Regions from separate parts of the Mesorhizobium sp. WSM4817 genome, predicted to be linked through region 2. Evidence: predicted binding sites of a transcription regulator. Region 2 holds the regulator's gene; each other region holds the start of a gene.
The links. Region 2 encodes PhoB, which activates phosphate uptake and scavenging genes when phosphate is short. Its sites were predicted from a motif close to TGTCATNNANCTGTCAT; they were not measured.

Region 1 (3,350 bases), on a different contig from region 2:
GCACCTTGCCGGCGCCCACCTCGTACAGCGTCGCAATGCCGTTGGCACCAAACCATTCCACCGTTTCGCGCCAGCGCACGCGCCCCGTCACCTGTTCGACCAGGCGGTGGGCGATCGCATCCGGATCGCTGGACGGCGTGACCGACACGTTGGAGACCACGGGTACGAACGGCGTGTTCTTCGTCACGCCGGCCAGCGCCTCGCGCATGGCCTCGGCCGCCGGTGCCATCAGCGCCGAATGGAAGGGCGCCGAGACCTGCAGCATCAGCACCCGCTTGGCGCCCTTTTCCGTGCACAGCTTCGCCGCCTGCTCGACGGCCGCCCTGGCGCCGGAGATCACCAGTTGGCCACCGCCATTGTCGTTGGCGATCTGGCAAATCGAATCTTTGGCCGCTTCAGCGCAGGCGGCTTCGACATCGGCCTGTTCCAGCCCGATGATGGCCGCCATGGCGCCCTCGCCGGCCGGCACAGCCGCCTGCATGGCATTGCCGCGGATACGCAAGAGCCGGGCGGCATCGGCGACCGAAACGAAACCGGCGGCGGCAAGTGCCGAATATTCGCCGAGCGAGTGGCCGGCGACATAGGCGACCTTGTGCTTCAGCGAGAGGCCGCGCGATTCCAGCGCCCGGATGGCGGCGAGCGACACAGCCATCAGCGCCGGCTGGGCATTGGTGGTCAGCGTCAGCCTCTCTTCCGGCCCTTCCCAGATCAGCTTCGACAGGTTTTCGCCGAGCGCGTCGTCAACCTCTTCGAAGATCTTCCGCGATTCCGGAAAGGCGTCGGCGAGGTCCTTGCCCATGCCGACAGCCTGGCTGCCCTGTCCCGGAAAGGTGAATGCGACTGCCATGCGTGCCTCCCAAGCGGCTGATTTTTCCTGCCTGTGACGCAAGGCGGGCGGACAAGTCAAGTCCGCTAGCAGCCCGACCCGGGCCGCTCCGGCTCGGTATCGCTGGCCGAGTACCTGTTCCAAAAGGCTTTTTTTCGATCACTCATGATGAAAATCGCTCACGATTCGTTTGCTGGCTCTTCTTATTTCAGCCACAGACGCTAGCTTTTCGTGACATATCCATGACAGCTCAATGACACTTTTGTGTATGGTCGGGGGAATTGTAAGGTGGCAAGGATCAAGAAAGGCGTTGGCAAATCCGCGCCACAGTTTCTGGAAGGCGATCCGGCCACCGGCTATCTGCCGGGCCGGAAATGGCCTGTTATCCGCTATGGCCTCGTCAGCCTTCTCGCCGCCACCATCCTGGTTTTTGCCATCGAACTGATCGTGCGCGGCGACTTTGCCGGCACCGTCGGCTTCTTCCTGCAGCCCTTCAAGCCCGGCTGGACCACCATCATCATCTTCGCGCTGATCCTGATCGGCCTCGATGCCGTGCTCGGCCGCAGCCACCAGAGCCTGATGATCGTCGCGCCGCTGACGCTGGCGCTAGCCTTTGTCGGCCACCAGAAATCGCTCTATCTCGGCGATCCGCTCTATCCGACCGATTTCCTCTATTCACGTCAGATCGTGGCGCTGATGCCGCTGCTGGTGCGCGAACGTCCGGGAACCGCCATCGCTCTGGCGGTCGGCATCGTCGGCAGCCTCTCGCTGCTCGTTTATGGCTGGCGGCTGTGGCGCCGCCGGGTACCGGCGCTCGGTCGCAAGGGGCGCCTGGCCCGGCTGACGCTGACCGTGCCGCTGCTCGCCTTCTTCGTGTCGATCATGGATTACGCGACGTTCTCGTGGACCCGCGACCGGCTGCAAATCATCCCGATCATGTGGGACCAGAAGGAAAATTACGCCTCCAACGGCTTCGCACTGGCCTTCGCCCTCAACGTGCCAATGGCCCATGTCCCCGCGCCTGCCGGCTACTCCGACAAGGCGATCGCGGCGATCGAAAGATCTGGCGTGAAGGCATCGGTGCCGGCCGAGAAGCCAGACATCATCATCGTCATGAGCGAATCCTTCTGGGATCCGACCGAACTGCCCGGCGTCACCATCACGCCCGATCCGATTCCCAATGTGCGGGCGCTTCGCTCCGGTCACGTGTTCTCGCCCGAATTCGGCGGCATGACCGCCAATGTCGAGTTCGAGGCGCTGACCGGCTTTTCCAACGCCTTCCTGCCGGCCGGCAGTATCCCCTACCAGCAATATGTCCGCGCGCCGGTGCCGTCGATGGCGACGTTCCTGAAGAGCCAGGGCTATGAGACGCGCGCCATCCATCCGGGTACAAGCTGGTTCTGGAACCGAACGCCGGTCTATGCCGATTTCGGCTTCGATGACTTCAAGTCCGAAGAAAACATGCCATATCTCGAAAAGCGCGGGCCGCTGACGTCGGACGCGGCGATGACCGACGAGATCATCCGCGAAGCCGACGCCACGGACGATCCGTTCTTCTACTTCGCCGTCAGCCTGCAAAACCACGGACCCTACGAACCGAATCGCTATTACAATCCGACCCACAAGGTGCAGGCTCCGACCAGCCAGTGGGCAAAGGATTCGCTGCTGAGCTTCACGGAAGGCGCATCCGACGCCGACAAGAGCCTCGAGCGCCTCATCGAATGGGCGAAGAACCGGCGGCGACCGACGGTCATCGCCTTCTTCGGCGACCATCTGCCGCCGCTCGGTCCGGTCTATGTCGAGACCGGCTTCCTTAGGGATAACGTCGCGCCGCGCAAGGAGCCGCCCGACCAGATGCTGCTGCATCACAAGACGCCGCTGGTGGTATGGTCGAACCGCACCGGGCCGGCCGCGGATATGGGTGCGGTAAGCCCGGCTTTCCTGCCCTACCATATCCTGACCACGGCCGGGATCAGCCACCCCTATTACACCGGCTTCCTCGGCCAGATGCGCGAGCGCTACAGCGTCGTCGACCGCAATTTGTTATTGACGCCGACGGGCGAGGACACGCCCGACTGGGCGCGCAAGAAGCAAATCGACCCGGCGATTCGCGATTTCCGTCTGCTGCAATACGACATGATGTTCGGCAAGCGCCGTGCAGCGCCCGATTTCTTCCCGGAGACGGTGAACAAGCGGGTCCCGCATACAAGCTGAAGATGCGCGACATGTCGTCCTGAGCGCGGCGGTTTTTCGGCTCGCCCTTGTCTTGCGGCCAAATTCCTGTATAGACGCCCGCAATCTGCCGGTCCTTGCTGGGGGCTGAACGGAGGGCCGGAGGTTTTTCGAAACCTTCGTGTGGAGCCAGAAGCGCTTCCGCCTCCCGTGTCTCCGCTCTCGACCGTCTCGTCATGCTCCTTTCTTCCCCGCCCAGCCAGGGATCGCCGGGTCAGAGAAGTTGCAGAGGCTTTTGCCGCCGGGACCGGGAGAGAAACGAAGAAAGGCAAAGAACAATATGGCTCTTTAC
Region 2 (3,350 bases):
GCGGGTGAGCGGCAAGATCACGCTCGACGGCGAGGACGTCTACGATCCGAAAATCGATGTCGTCGAGCTGCGAGCTCGCGTCGGCATGGTATTCCAGAAGCCGAACCCGTTTCCGAAGTCGATCTACGAAAACGTCGCCTATGGTCCGCGCATTCACGGCCTGGCCAGGACCAAGGCCGAGTTGGACGGCATCGTCGAATCGAGCCTGAAGAAGGCCGGCCTGTTTAACGAGGTCAAGGATCGCCTACTCGAGTCGGGAACCGGTCTGTCCGGCGGACAGCAGCAGCGTCTGTGCATTGCGCGCGCCATCGCCGTGTCGCCGGAAGTGATCCTGATGGACGAGCCCTGTTCGGCGCTCGATCCAATCGCCACCGCCCGCGTCGAGGAACTGATCGACGAACTGCGCCAGAATTATACGATCGTCATCGTCACCCATTCGATGCAGCAGGCGGCGCGCGTGTCGCAACGCACGGCGATGTTCCATCTCGGGTATCTGGTCGAGGAGGGCGCGACCGACAAGATGTTCACCAACCCCGACGACAAGCGCACCCAGGACTACATCACCGGCCGGTTCGGCTGAGCGGTCCGGCGAATTTCGAACACGAGGACAGCACCATGGGTGAACACACCGTCGCATCTTTCGACGAGGAACTGGAGCACATCGACAGGCTGATCCGCGACATGGACGAGCTCGCCGCCGCAATGGTAGCGGCCTCGATCCGCGCGCTGCTTGCGTCGGACAATGCGATGGCGCAGCGCGTCGTCTCGGACGACGCCATCATGGATGCGCGGCAGCGCGAACTCGATGACAGCGCCATCACGCTGATCGCCAAGCGGCAGCCGATGGCGCAGGATCTGCGCGCCGTGGTTGGCGCAATCCGCATGGCGGGCGATCTCGAGCGCATCGGCGATCTGGCCAAGAACATAGCCAAGCGGGTCAGCGCAGTCGGGCAGAGCGCGACGCCGCGTAATCTGTCGCACGGTATCGACGCGATGGCGGACCTCGTTCTTGTGCAGCTGCGCGGCGTGGTCGAGCACTATGTGTCGCGCGATGCCGGCGCGTTGAAGGAACTGCGCGCCGACGACCAGAAGATCGACGTGAAATACACGGCGGTTTTTCGCGAGCTCCTGACCTACATGATGGAGGATCCGCGCAACATCACCGCGTGCACGCACCTTCTGTTCTGCGCCAAGAATCTCGAGCGTATCGGCGATCACGTCACCAACATCGCCGAAAACGCCTACTTTGTCGTGACCGGGCAGCAATTGCCGGCGGACCGCCCGAAGCTCGACGAAACGACGATGTCGGCGCCGGCGACATGACAGGAGTAACCGGCCGATGATCGCGCCGCGCATCATGGTGGTGGAGGATGAAGAGCCGCTGGGCGTCCTCCTCCGTTACAATCTTGAATCCGAAGGCTATCAGGTCGAGGTGGTGACGCGCGGCGACGAGGCCGAAATCCGGCTGCAGGAAAACGTGCCCGATCTTTTGGTGCTCGACTGGATGGTGCCGGCGGTTTCCGGCATCGAGCTTTGCCGGCGCCTTCGGGTGCGCCCCGAAACCGAGCGGCTGCCGATCATCATGCTGACCGCGCGCGGCGAGGAGAGCGACCGGGTGCGCGGCCTTTCGACCGGAGCCGACGACTATCTGGTCAAGCCGTTCTCGACACCGGAATTCATGGCCAGGGTCAAGGCGCTGCTGCGCCGCGCCAAGCCCGAAGTGCTGTCCAGCGTGCTCAAGGTCGGCGACATCATGCTCGATCGTGAATCGCACAGGGTCTATCGCAAGAAGAGCGAGATCCGGCTCGGGCCGACCGAATTCCGGCTGCTCGAATTCATGATGCGCCACCCGGGCCGGGTCTTCTCGCGCAGCCAGTTGCTCGACAATGTCTGGGGCGAGACGATCTACATCGACGAGCGCACGGTGGACGTCCATGTCGGCCGGTTGCGCAAGGCGGTCAACAATGGTCGCATGCCCGATGTCATCCGCACCATCCGCGGCGCGGGCTATGCGATCAGGGAAGACTAGGGGATGTGCTGATATTCAGGTGATGCCGGCCTGCGAACGGCTGATACCTGCGCTTACCTACAGCGCCGCGCACCCTGTTGGGCACGCAAAGGACGCTGTAGAACTTTGATTTTGCGCACGACCTTTCCGAAATCGATCTCGATTTCGGGGTCATGCGCGGGCTCACGTACCCAAAAGTACGCTCCGCTCCGGTTCTCGGAACCCACCATTCTCGACTCGGCCTGACCTGAATCTCAACACACCCCAAGTCGCGACCCGGGAATCCTTCAAGCCACGTTCTTTCCGACCGAGCCGGCTCGTGCCTGGATGCTCGGCGCGAAAATCTCCTGATCGACGAAGCTTAGCGCCCGCATGGCGCAGCCTTCGCGTATCAGCGGCAGCTCGTTCGGCTCGGTGTCGAAGGAAATCGAACCCGAATGCTGGCCGCCGGCGGTCTGGGCGATGGCCTCGCGCAGGGCCGGCTCGATCAGGTCGAAGGCGGCAGCGCTGGCGCCGACCATGGCCACCGGCGCCGGATCGATCAGCGCAAACAGGCTGCCGAGCCCGAAGCCGAGCGCCTCGCCGGCCTTGCGGTAGGCTTCGCGCTCCGGTCCGTCCATCTCGCGCGCCCGGGCCGCCAAGGCCCGCATGTCGGCGTCGCTGACATCGGCGACCGGCTCGGCGTTCTCGCTCAACAGCCTTGCGTTGCGCCAGATGGCGTAGTTGCCGGCATAAGCCTCGACGCAGCCGCGCCGCCCGCAGCGGCAAAGCGCGCCGCCCGGCCGATGGATCATGTGGCCGAATTCGCCGCCTGAGGAGTGGGTGCCGGTGAACAGCTCGCCCTTCAGCACCAGCCCCATACCGATGCCGTGCGAGAGCAGGATGGCGATGAAATCGTCGCGGTAGCGATCCGGGTGGCGCCAGCGCAGCGCCACGGCCATCATGTTGCAGTCGTTCTCCATGATGGCCGGGATGCCGAACTCGCGTTCCAGAATGTCGGCGAAGGCGATGTTCGTCTGCGGCGTGATCGGCGACCACAACATGGCGCGCGCGTGGGAATCGGTGATGCCCTGGATCGCCAGCGCGATGCGGGCGACGCTTTGGACATCGAGGTCGGGATCTTCGAGCCGGCGCCGGACGATGGCGACACATTCGTCGATCAGCGCGTCACGCGACATGGTCAGCGTGTCCAGCCGGCGCTGTTCCTCGGCGACCACTTGTCCGGCATAATCGATGACGGCGACCGACAGGAAATTCAGCGACAACACGACGGCCAACACCGCAGCGGCTTGCGGATTGAGGCTGAGGCCGACCTGCGGCCGGCCGCGTTTCAGCGAAACCG
Region 3 (3,350 bases), on a different contig from region 2:
GTCAGCATGACGTAGACCTTGCCAGTCGTCGGATTGGGCTGGATGTCCTCGGGGCGATCCATCTTGGTGGCACCGAGCAGATCGGCGGCACGGCGCGTCTCGATCAGCACGTCGGCCTGGCTGGCAAAGCCGTTCTCCGCCGTCAGCGGGCCCTGGCCGAAGACGATGGGCAGCCATTCGATCGACCCGTCCTCGGCGAATTTGGCGACGTAGAGCGTGCCGTCGTCGAGGAGATCCATGTTGGCGGCGCGGTCCTCGGCGTTGAACTTGCCGGCCGTGACGAATTTATAGACATAGTCGAAGCGTTCGTCGTCGCCGAGATAGAAAACGACACGGCCATCCTTGGCGACGATCGATTCAGCGCCCTCATGCTTGAAGCGGCCCATGGCAGTGCGCTTCCTCGGCACCGAGGTCGGATCGTTGACGTCGACCTCAACAATCCAGCCGAAGCGATTCGGCTCGTTCGGCTCCTTGCCGATGTCGAAGCGATCGTAATGCGCAGCCCATTCATAGGCGCCTTCGGGAATACCCAGGCGCTTGTAGTTGGTGGCTTCCTTGTGGCCTTCCGGCAGCTCGCCCGAGAAATAGCCGTGTATGTTTTCCTCGGCCATGACGTAGGTGCCCCAGGGCGTGACGCCGCCGGCACAATTGTTGACAGTGCCGATGACCTTCGTGCCGGTCGGATCGGCACTGGTCTTGACGCGGTCGTGGCCGGCGACGGGGCCGGACAGTGCCATCTCGGTGTTGGCGGTGATGCGGCGGTTGAGCTTGCCGTCGCGCACCACCTGCCATTTGCCTGATGCCTTGCGGATCTCGACGATGGTGCCGCCATGCGCGGCCATCTCGACGTCGACCTGTTCCTTGCTCAGCGGCGCCTGCTTGGCCTCCCCATCGACGATGGTGACAAGGCCCGGGAACATCAGATGCGGATTGGTGTATTCGTGGTTGACCACCAGCAGGCCATGCTCGGCCGAGCCGTGGATCGGGATATAGCCGACATAGTCGTTATTGTAGCCAAACTGTCTTTCCTGGGCCTGCGCCGACTGTTTTGTCGGATCGAATTCCGGCGAATCGGCAAACAGCGGATCGCCCCAGCGCAACAGCACGTCGGCGTCGTAGCCGGCAGCGACATGGTGCTTGTCGTCGACGCCTGCCTCGACCTCGTCGAAACTGAAGACCGAGCCGCCGCCGGCGCGGGCATCGTCGGCGAGGATCAGCGCGAGCGGGCTGACGGTGGCGGCGATGGCGGTTGCCGCGAGCGATCCCTGCAGAAAACCACGGCGCGAGAATCGCGCGGCGATGATTTCGCCCATCGTCTGGTTGTCAGTGGGATTGGTTCCTGGCCCATCGTTTTCCTCGAGCAGGCTGGTGCGGAAATGGGCGTCGGGGCGATGTTCAGTCATGGGGGCGTGCCTCTGGCTCTTTGGGATGGCTGGAGCGTGTTGCTTGACTGACCGCGTATCGCCAGCAGATCACAGTTTGATGACGTTGCCGACCAATTTCCAGCCCGATTTCATGTCTTTGATCAGGCCGCTTGACCGCGACCGACGCTTCCGAAACAAGATCTGCGGCAGGCGCGCAAGCACGGCGTCGGGAGGAACAAAAAAGTGAGTTTCTGGGGACTGGGGCAGCTCGGCATTTCGACAGTGATCTTCCTGCTGGCGGCGACGGCGGCCAAGCAATGGGGGCTGGCGCCGAGCCTCGGCAAGATTCTTCTGACTCTGGCGCTCTATTCAGCGGGCAATCTGATCATGCTGAGGCTGATCCGTGAATTCGGCATGTCGGTGTCGTTCAGCCTGTCGGCGGTGATCCAACTGGTGTCGGTGAACGTGGTGGCACTGGTGTTCTTCGGCGAGCGCGTCAATTCGTTGCAGGCGACCGGCATCGTGCTTGCCGTCGCAGCGGTGGCGCTGATCACGCTCGGACCCTATCTGCAAAAACTGTAGTTGCGCATGACCCCGAAAATCGGAAACGATTTTCGCTGGGGATCATGCGCCAAATCAAAGTGCTACAGCGTCCTGTGCGCGTCCAAAAGGACGCGCGGCGCTGTAGGACGATTGGGTCGATGAAGAATACTGCAAGCAAGCTGCTCAACTGGATCGAATTCCCGGTGCTTTTGTCCGGTCTGGTCATCGCCGGCGGGCTGTGGGGGTTCGAGGAACTGATGGAGGTGGCGCGGGACACCACGCCGCACGCCTTCGACACGGAAATCATGCTCGCCTTCCGTGAAGCGGGCCAGCCCGACAATCCGATCGGACCGCCATGGCTGGAAGGGGCGATGCGCGACATTACCAGCCTCGGCAGCGCCATCGTGCTCGGGCTGATCACAGTGGCGGTGATCGTCTATCTGCTGCTGATCCACAAGCCGGGAGCAGCGTTTCTGGTCTTCGTCGCGGTGGCGGGCGGGCAGGCCCTGTCGAGCACGCTGAAGCTCGGAATCGATCGGCCGCGCCCCGACCTGGTCTCGCATCTCGCCGACGTGGCGACGCTTTCGTTTCCAAGCGGCCATGCGATGCTGTCGGCGGTGACATATTTGACGCTGGGCAGCATGGCGTCGCGTTTCCTGCCTGGGCGAACGACCAAGATCTATGTGCTGGCACTTGCCGTGCTGACAGCACTGCTCGTCGGCATCAGCCGCGTCTATCTCGGCGTTCATTGGCCATCGGACGTGCTGGCCGGCTGGTGCGCCGGCTTCGCCTGGGCGATGCTGTGCTGGCTGGTCGCATGGGCGTTCCAGCGATGGCGCGGGCAGACCGCCGGCGCCTGAACCGCCCGTTCCGAACGACGCTGCGCCAATTCTCCTCTAAGTTGCGGCGGCTGGGGCGTGCTGGCCCAGCGGGCGCGCAGGCTCGCCAAGATGCAAACGGCCTGGTGTGCACATGTCTGACATGTGCATGATGATGCTTGATCCATCACAATGATGGTATTATACATGGAATGCAGACTCAGACGGGGTTTTTAGCCGATGATCACTGCCGCGCAGATGCGCGCCGCAAGGGCTCTGGCCGGCATCGATCAGAAGACGCTCGCCGAGCGCGCCGGGGTTTCGCTTCCAACCATTCAGCGCATGGAAGCGAGCGACGGCGTGGTCAGGGGCGTGGTCGATACGCTGATGAAGGTCATCCAGGCCCTCGACCGGGCCGGCGTGGAGCTGATCGGCGAGAACCAGGCCAGCGAGCGCGGCGGCAGGGGGGTGCGCCTCAAGCCGGTCGTGCCGCAGAACCCGCCAGGCTGAGCCGAAATAGAGTCGCGACGGCGACCGCCGACAGTCCTGCCGACGATTCCGCCGCCTGCTTGGTTTTATGCGTGGCCGCTGTGCACTTTTTGGCGGCATGCATCAGGAGCGGAAG
Region 4 (3,350 bases), on a different contig from region 2:
GCGGCATGTCGCCATCGGGCTCGATCTGGCCTTCGCGGGCGAGGATGGCGGAGACACGCGGCATGGCGTCCGCGTCGCTGGCACGCTGCAGCGGCTCGGCGACGCCGCCGCCGGCGGCAAGCTCGGGATCGAGCAACCTGTGCGTGTAGTCGAAGGTCGGGCCGAGAAGCTGGCCGCCAGGCAGATCCTTGTAGGTCGCCGACACGCGCCGCTCGACCAGCATCGCGCCGGTGTCGATCGCCCTGGTGTAGCCGAAGCGCGGCAGCGTCGTGCGATAGGCGCGAACCAGGAAGATCGCCTCGATCATGTCGCCGCGCGCCTGAACGATGGCCAGCGCCGCCAATTCGCGGTCGTGGAGCGAACCTTCGCTCATCACCCGGTCGACGCCGAGCGCCAGCTGCTCGACGATCTGGTCGAGGCGAAGCGCCGGCACGGAACGGTCGCCGCGGCGGCGGTCGGCGAGCAGGGCGTGGGCGTTGGCAATGGCCGCTTCACCGCCTTTTACCGCGACATACATATCACGCCTCCATCGTCTTGATGCGCGTCGTGCGCGGCAGGCAGGCAACGCCTTCCGGGGTGGCGAGGATAATGTCGACACCACGGGGAAAACGCTGATTGTTCTGCTTCCATTGTTCGACGAAGTGGCGCGGCATCTGCGCCGGCGCGATTGTCGCGGTTGTTTCGATGCCGGGACCTTCGAGCAGCAGCGGGGCGCCTGAGACGAGATCGCTGACCTGCAGGATCAGCGTCGTCGAGCGGTCGGGATAGTCCTGGGTGCCTTGTGAAAAGCCGTCGAGCGCCATCATCTCGGCCGGCGTGGCGATCAGCGCGAAATGCGCATCGGCTGGCGTGTGGGCCAGTGGCGCGCCGGTGTGGAAGCCGAGCCAGGATTTCACCGCTGCTGGGGCCTGCAGAACGAGGTCGAGCCAGAGTGGCGTGTCGTTGTCGCACAGCGCCAGCGCGATGGCGCCCGCGGTGGCCGACAGCGGCGCCGGTGGGCGGGCAAAGACCGGCAGAGGCTGCAGGGTGCCCGGCCGCGCCATTCCGTCCATCACGGCGCGGAACACTGTCTGGGCGTCGAACACCGGATTGGCAAAGCCGCCCTCGATCGCTTGCGTTGCGATGTCCATCAGTCTTCTCCGCGTACCATGGTGAAGAAATCGACCTTCGTTGCCGCCGTCTCGGCGCGCCGCCGCTCACGTCGGCTGGCCAGTGCGGCCTGCAGCGGCGCAATGAGTTTGCTCTCGACCTCGTTGCGGCGGGTGGGATCCTGCCAGAGCGCGTCGGCGATCGCCGCCAGTTTTGCTTTCTGCTTGTCACGGCCGAGCGCATAGCAGTGGCCGACTTCTCCCGAGGCAAGCCGCACAGTCGCGCGGGTGACCGTCGCCTCGCCGAGGTTGAATGGTGCGCCGCCGCCGCCGATGCGGCCACGCACGGTGACCAGGCCGGTTTCAGGGCCGCGCAGGAGTTCTGCTTCCGAAGGCAGGCCGGCTTCGTTCCAGAGGCGGACGATATCGTCGCCGGTCGATTGCGCCAACGTCGCCATGACGGCCTTGCGCTCAAGCTGCTGATCGCGCGCTTCCTGTCCTCGCATGGTTGACATTCCCTTGCATCGAAAATTCGTCTATTGATATAGACAATTATACAAATTATATCTATTTTCTAAAGCGTGTCCATGACGGACGGATGACAGCGCGAAAAAGATCGGGGCAAAGAAATGATCGGTCAGCAGATGGCCAGCAGCTTGGAGCGGCGCAGCGGCGTCTCGCTGTGGCGGCAGATCGCCGACCAGATCCTGCATTCGATCGCCGTCGGCGACTTTGCCGAGAATGCTGCATTGCCACCGGAAGTTGCACTGGCCGAGCGCTATGGCGTCAACCGCCATACGGTGCGCAGCGCCATCGCCGCACTGGTGCAGGATGGCGTGCTCAGGGCCGAACAGGGGCGCGGCACCTTCGTGCTGTCGCGCAAGCGCCTGTCCTATCCGATCGGCGCCCGCACCCGTTTTTCGGAGGGCTTGCAAGGGCAGGCGTCGGAGCGCCGCAGCGTGCTGCTCGAATCGGCGGTCGAGCCGGCCAGCCGGCGCGTCGCCGAAGGGCTGGGGCTTGCCAGGGGTTCGACTGTCATACGCCTCGAGACACGCGGCGAAGCCGATGGGCAACCGGTCTCGCGTGCGACCGGCTGGTTCGACGCGGCTCGCTTCGCCGGCATCGATGCCGCCATGGCCGAAACCGGATCGGTGACCGCCTCATTCCGGGGTTTCGGCATCGGTGACTATCTCAGACAATCGACGGTGTTGTCGGCCCGCCACGCGGACGCCGCCGACCTTGCCGATCTTAATCTGCAGCCCGGCGCTATCGTGCTGGTCACGGTCGCCGTCAACGTCACGCCGGACGGCCAGCCGATCCAGTTTGCCGAAACCCGGTTTCCGGCTGAGCGGGTCGAGCTCAAGATATCGGCGCTTTAAAGTCCGGTTCATCCGACCTGGATGACGGCCTTGATCAGGCCGGATTTCTCATGCGCCCAGCGGGCGAGGTCGCGCGGCGTGTCGCCAAGCGTCGTGCGATGGGTGACGAGCTTTGCCAGCGGCACAGCACCATCGCGGATCGAGGCGGCGACATGGTCGAAGTCGACGCGCAGAGCGTTGCGGCTGCCGATCAGCGTCATCTCGCGCTTGTGGAATTCAGGATCGGAAAAGACGATGTCGTCCTTGACGACGCTGACCAGGACCAGCGTCCCGCCATGCGCGACATGGGCGAAGGCTGACTGGACGGACTGGGTGTTGCCGGTGGCATCGAAGACCGCGTCAAAACCTTCGCCGTTGGTCGCCTCGCGAACTAGATCGGTCGCAGACTGCCGTGATGCGTCGAGGGTGGCGAAGCCGAGTTCGCTTGCGGCGAAGCCAAGCCTTTCCGCGCTCATGTCGAGCAGCGTCACGTCGAGACCGGCGATGCGGGCAAACAGCGCCGTGCCGAGGCCGATCGGCCCGGCACCGATGACCAGCGTGCGCGCGCCGGGATCAGCCAGCGAGCGCCGCACGGCATGCGCCCCGATCGCCAGGAATTCGACGGCGGCGGCATCGGCCAGCGACAGGCCGTTGGCCGGATAAAGATTTTGCGCCGGCACCAGGATCCGTTCGCACATGGCGCCGTCGCGGTGGACGCCGAGCACCTCGATCCTGACGCAGCAATTCGGCTTGCCTAGGCGGCAGGCGCTGCATTTGCCGCAAGCGAGATACGGGTTGATGATCACCGGCTCGCCCACCGGCAGGTCGACGCCTCCGCCGGCCTCGATCACGGTGCCGGAGACCTCGTGACCCATGATGCGGGGATAGGCGAGGAACGGATGCT

Region 1: a site for PhoB is predicted at 1,069-1,085, ahead of AC0L2K_RS12815 (LTA synthase family protein). Genes of this name have one in related genera too.
Region 3: a site for PhoB is predicted at 1,472-1,488, ahead of AC0L2K_RS01955 (PhoX family protein). Genes of this name have one in related genera too.
Region 4: a site for PhoB is predicted at 1,676-1,692, ahead of phnF (phosphonate metabolism transcriptional regulator PhnF). Genes of this name have one in related genera too.

Annotation. Positions count from the first base shown of each region.
Region 1 is NZ_JBVVQQ010000007.1:165,435-168,784, reverse strand. Features, by position in the region: gene fabD (ACP S-malonyltransferase) at 1-847, opposite strand, end outside; gene AC0L2K_RS12815 (LTA synthase family protein) at 1,115-3,040, shown strand; gene rpsF (30S ribosomal protein S6) at 3,339-3,350, shown strand, end outside.
Region 2 is NZ_JBVVQQ010000018.1:135,645-138,994, forward strand. Features, by position in the region: gene pstB (phosphate ABC transporter ATP-binding protein PstB) at 1-580, shown strand, start outside; gene phoU (phosphate signaling complex protein PhoU) at 616-1,323, shown strand; gene phoB (phosphate regulon transcriptional regulator PhoB) at 1,340-2,029, shown strand; gene AC0L2K_RS23370 (ROK family protein) at 2,296-3,350, opposite strand, start outside.
Region 3 is NZ_JBVVQQ010000001.1:400,563-403,912, reverse strand. Features, by position in the region: gene AC0L2K_RS01955 (PhoX family protein) at 1-1,403, opposite strand, end outside; gene AC0L2K_RS01950 (hypothetical protein) at 1,608-1,946, shown strand; gene AC0L2K_RS01945 (phosphatase PAP2 family protein) at 2,066-2,767, shown strand; gene AC0L2K_RS01940 (helix-turn-helix domain-containing protein) at 2,966-3,235, shown strand.
Region 4 is NZ_JBVVQQ010000013.1:163,982-167,331, reverse strand. Features, by position in the region: gene AC0L2K_RS19250 (carbon-phosphorus lyase complex subunit) at 1-517, opposite strand, end outside; gene phnH (phosphonate C-P lyase system protein PhnH) at 519-1,130, opposite strand; gene phnG (phosphonate C-P lyase system protein PhnG) at 1,130-1,594, opposite strand; gene phnF (phosphonate metabolism transcriptional regulator PhnF) at 1,718-2,467, shown strand; gene AC0L2K_RS19230 (zinc-binding alcohol dehydrogenase family protein) at 2,476-3,350, opposite strand, start outside.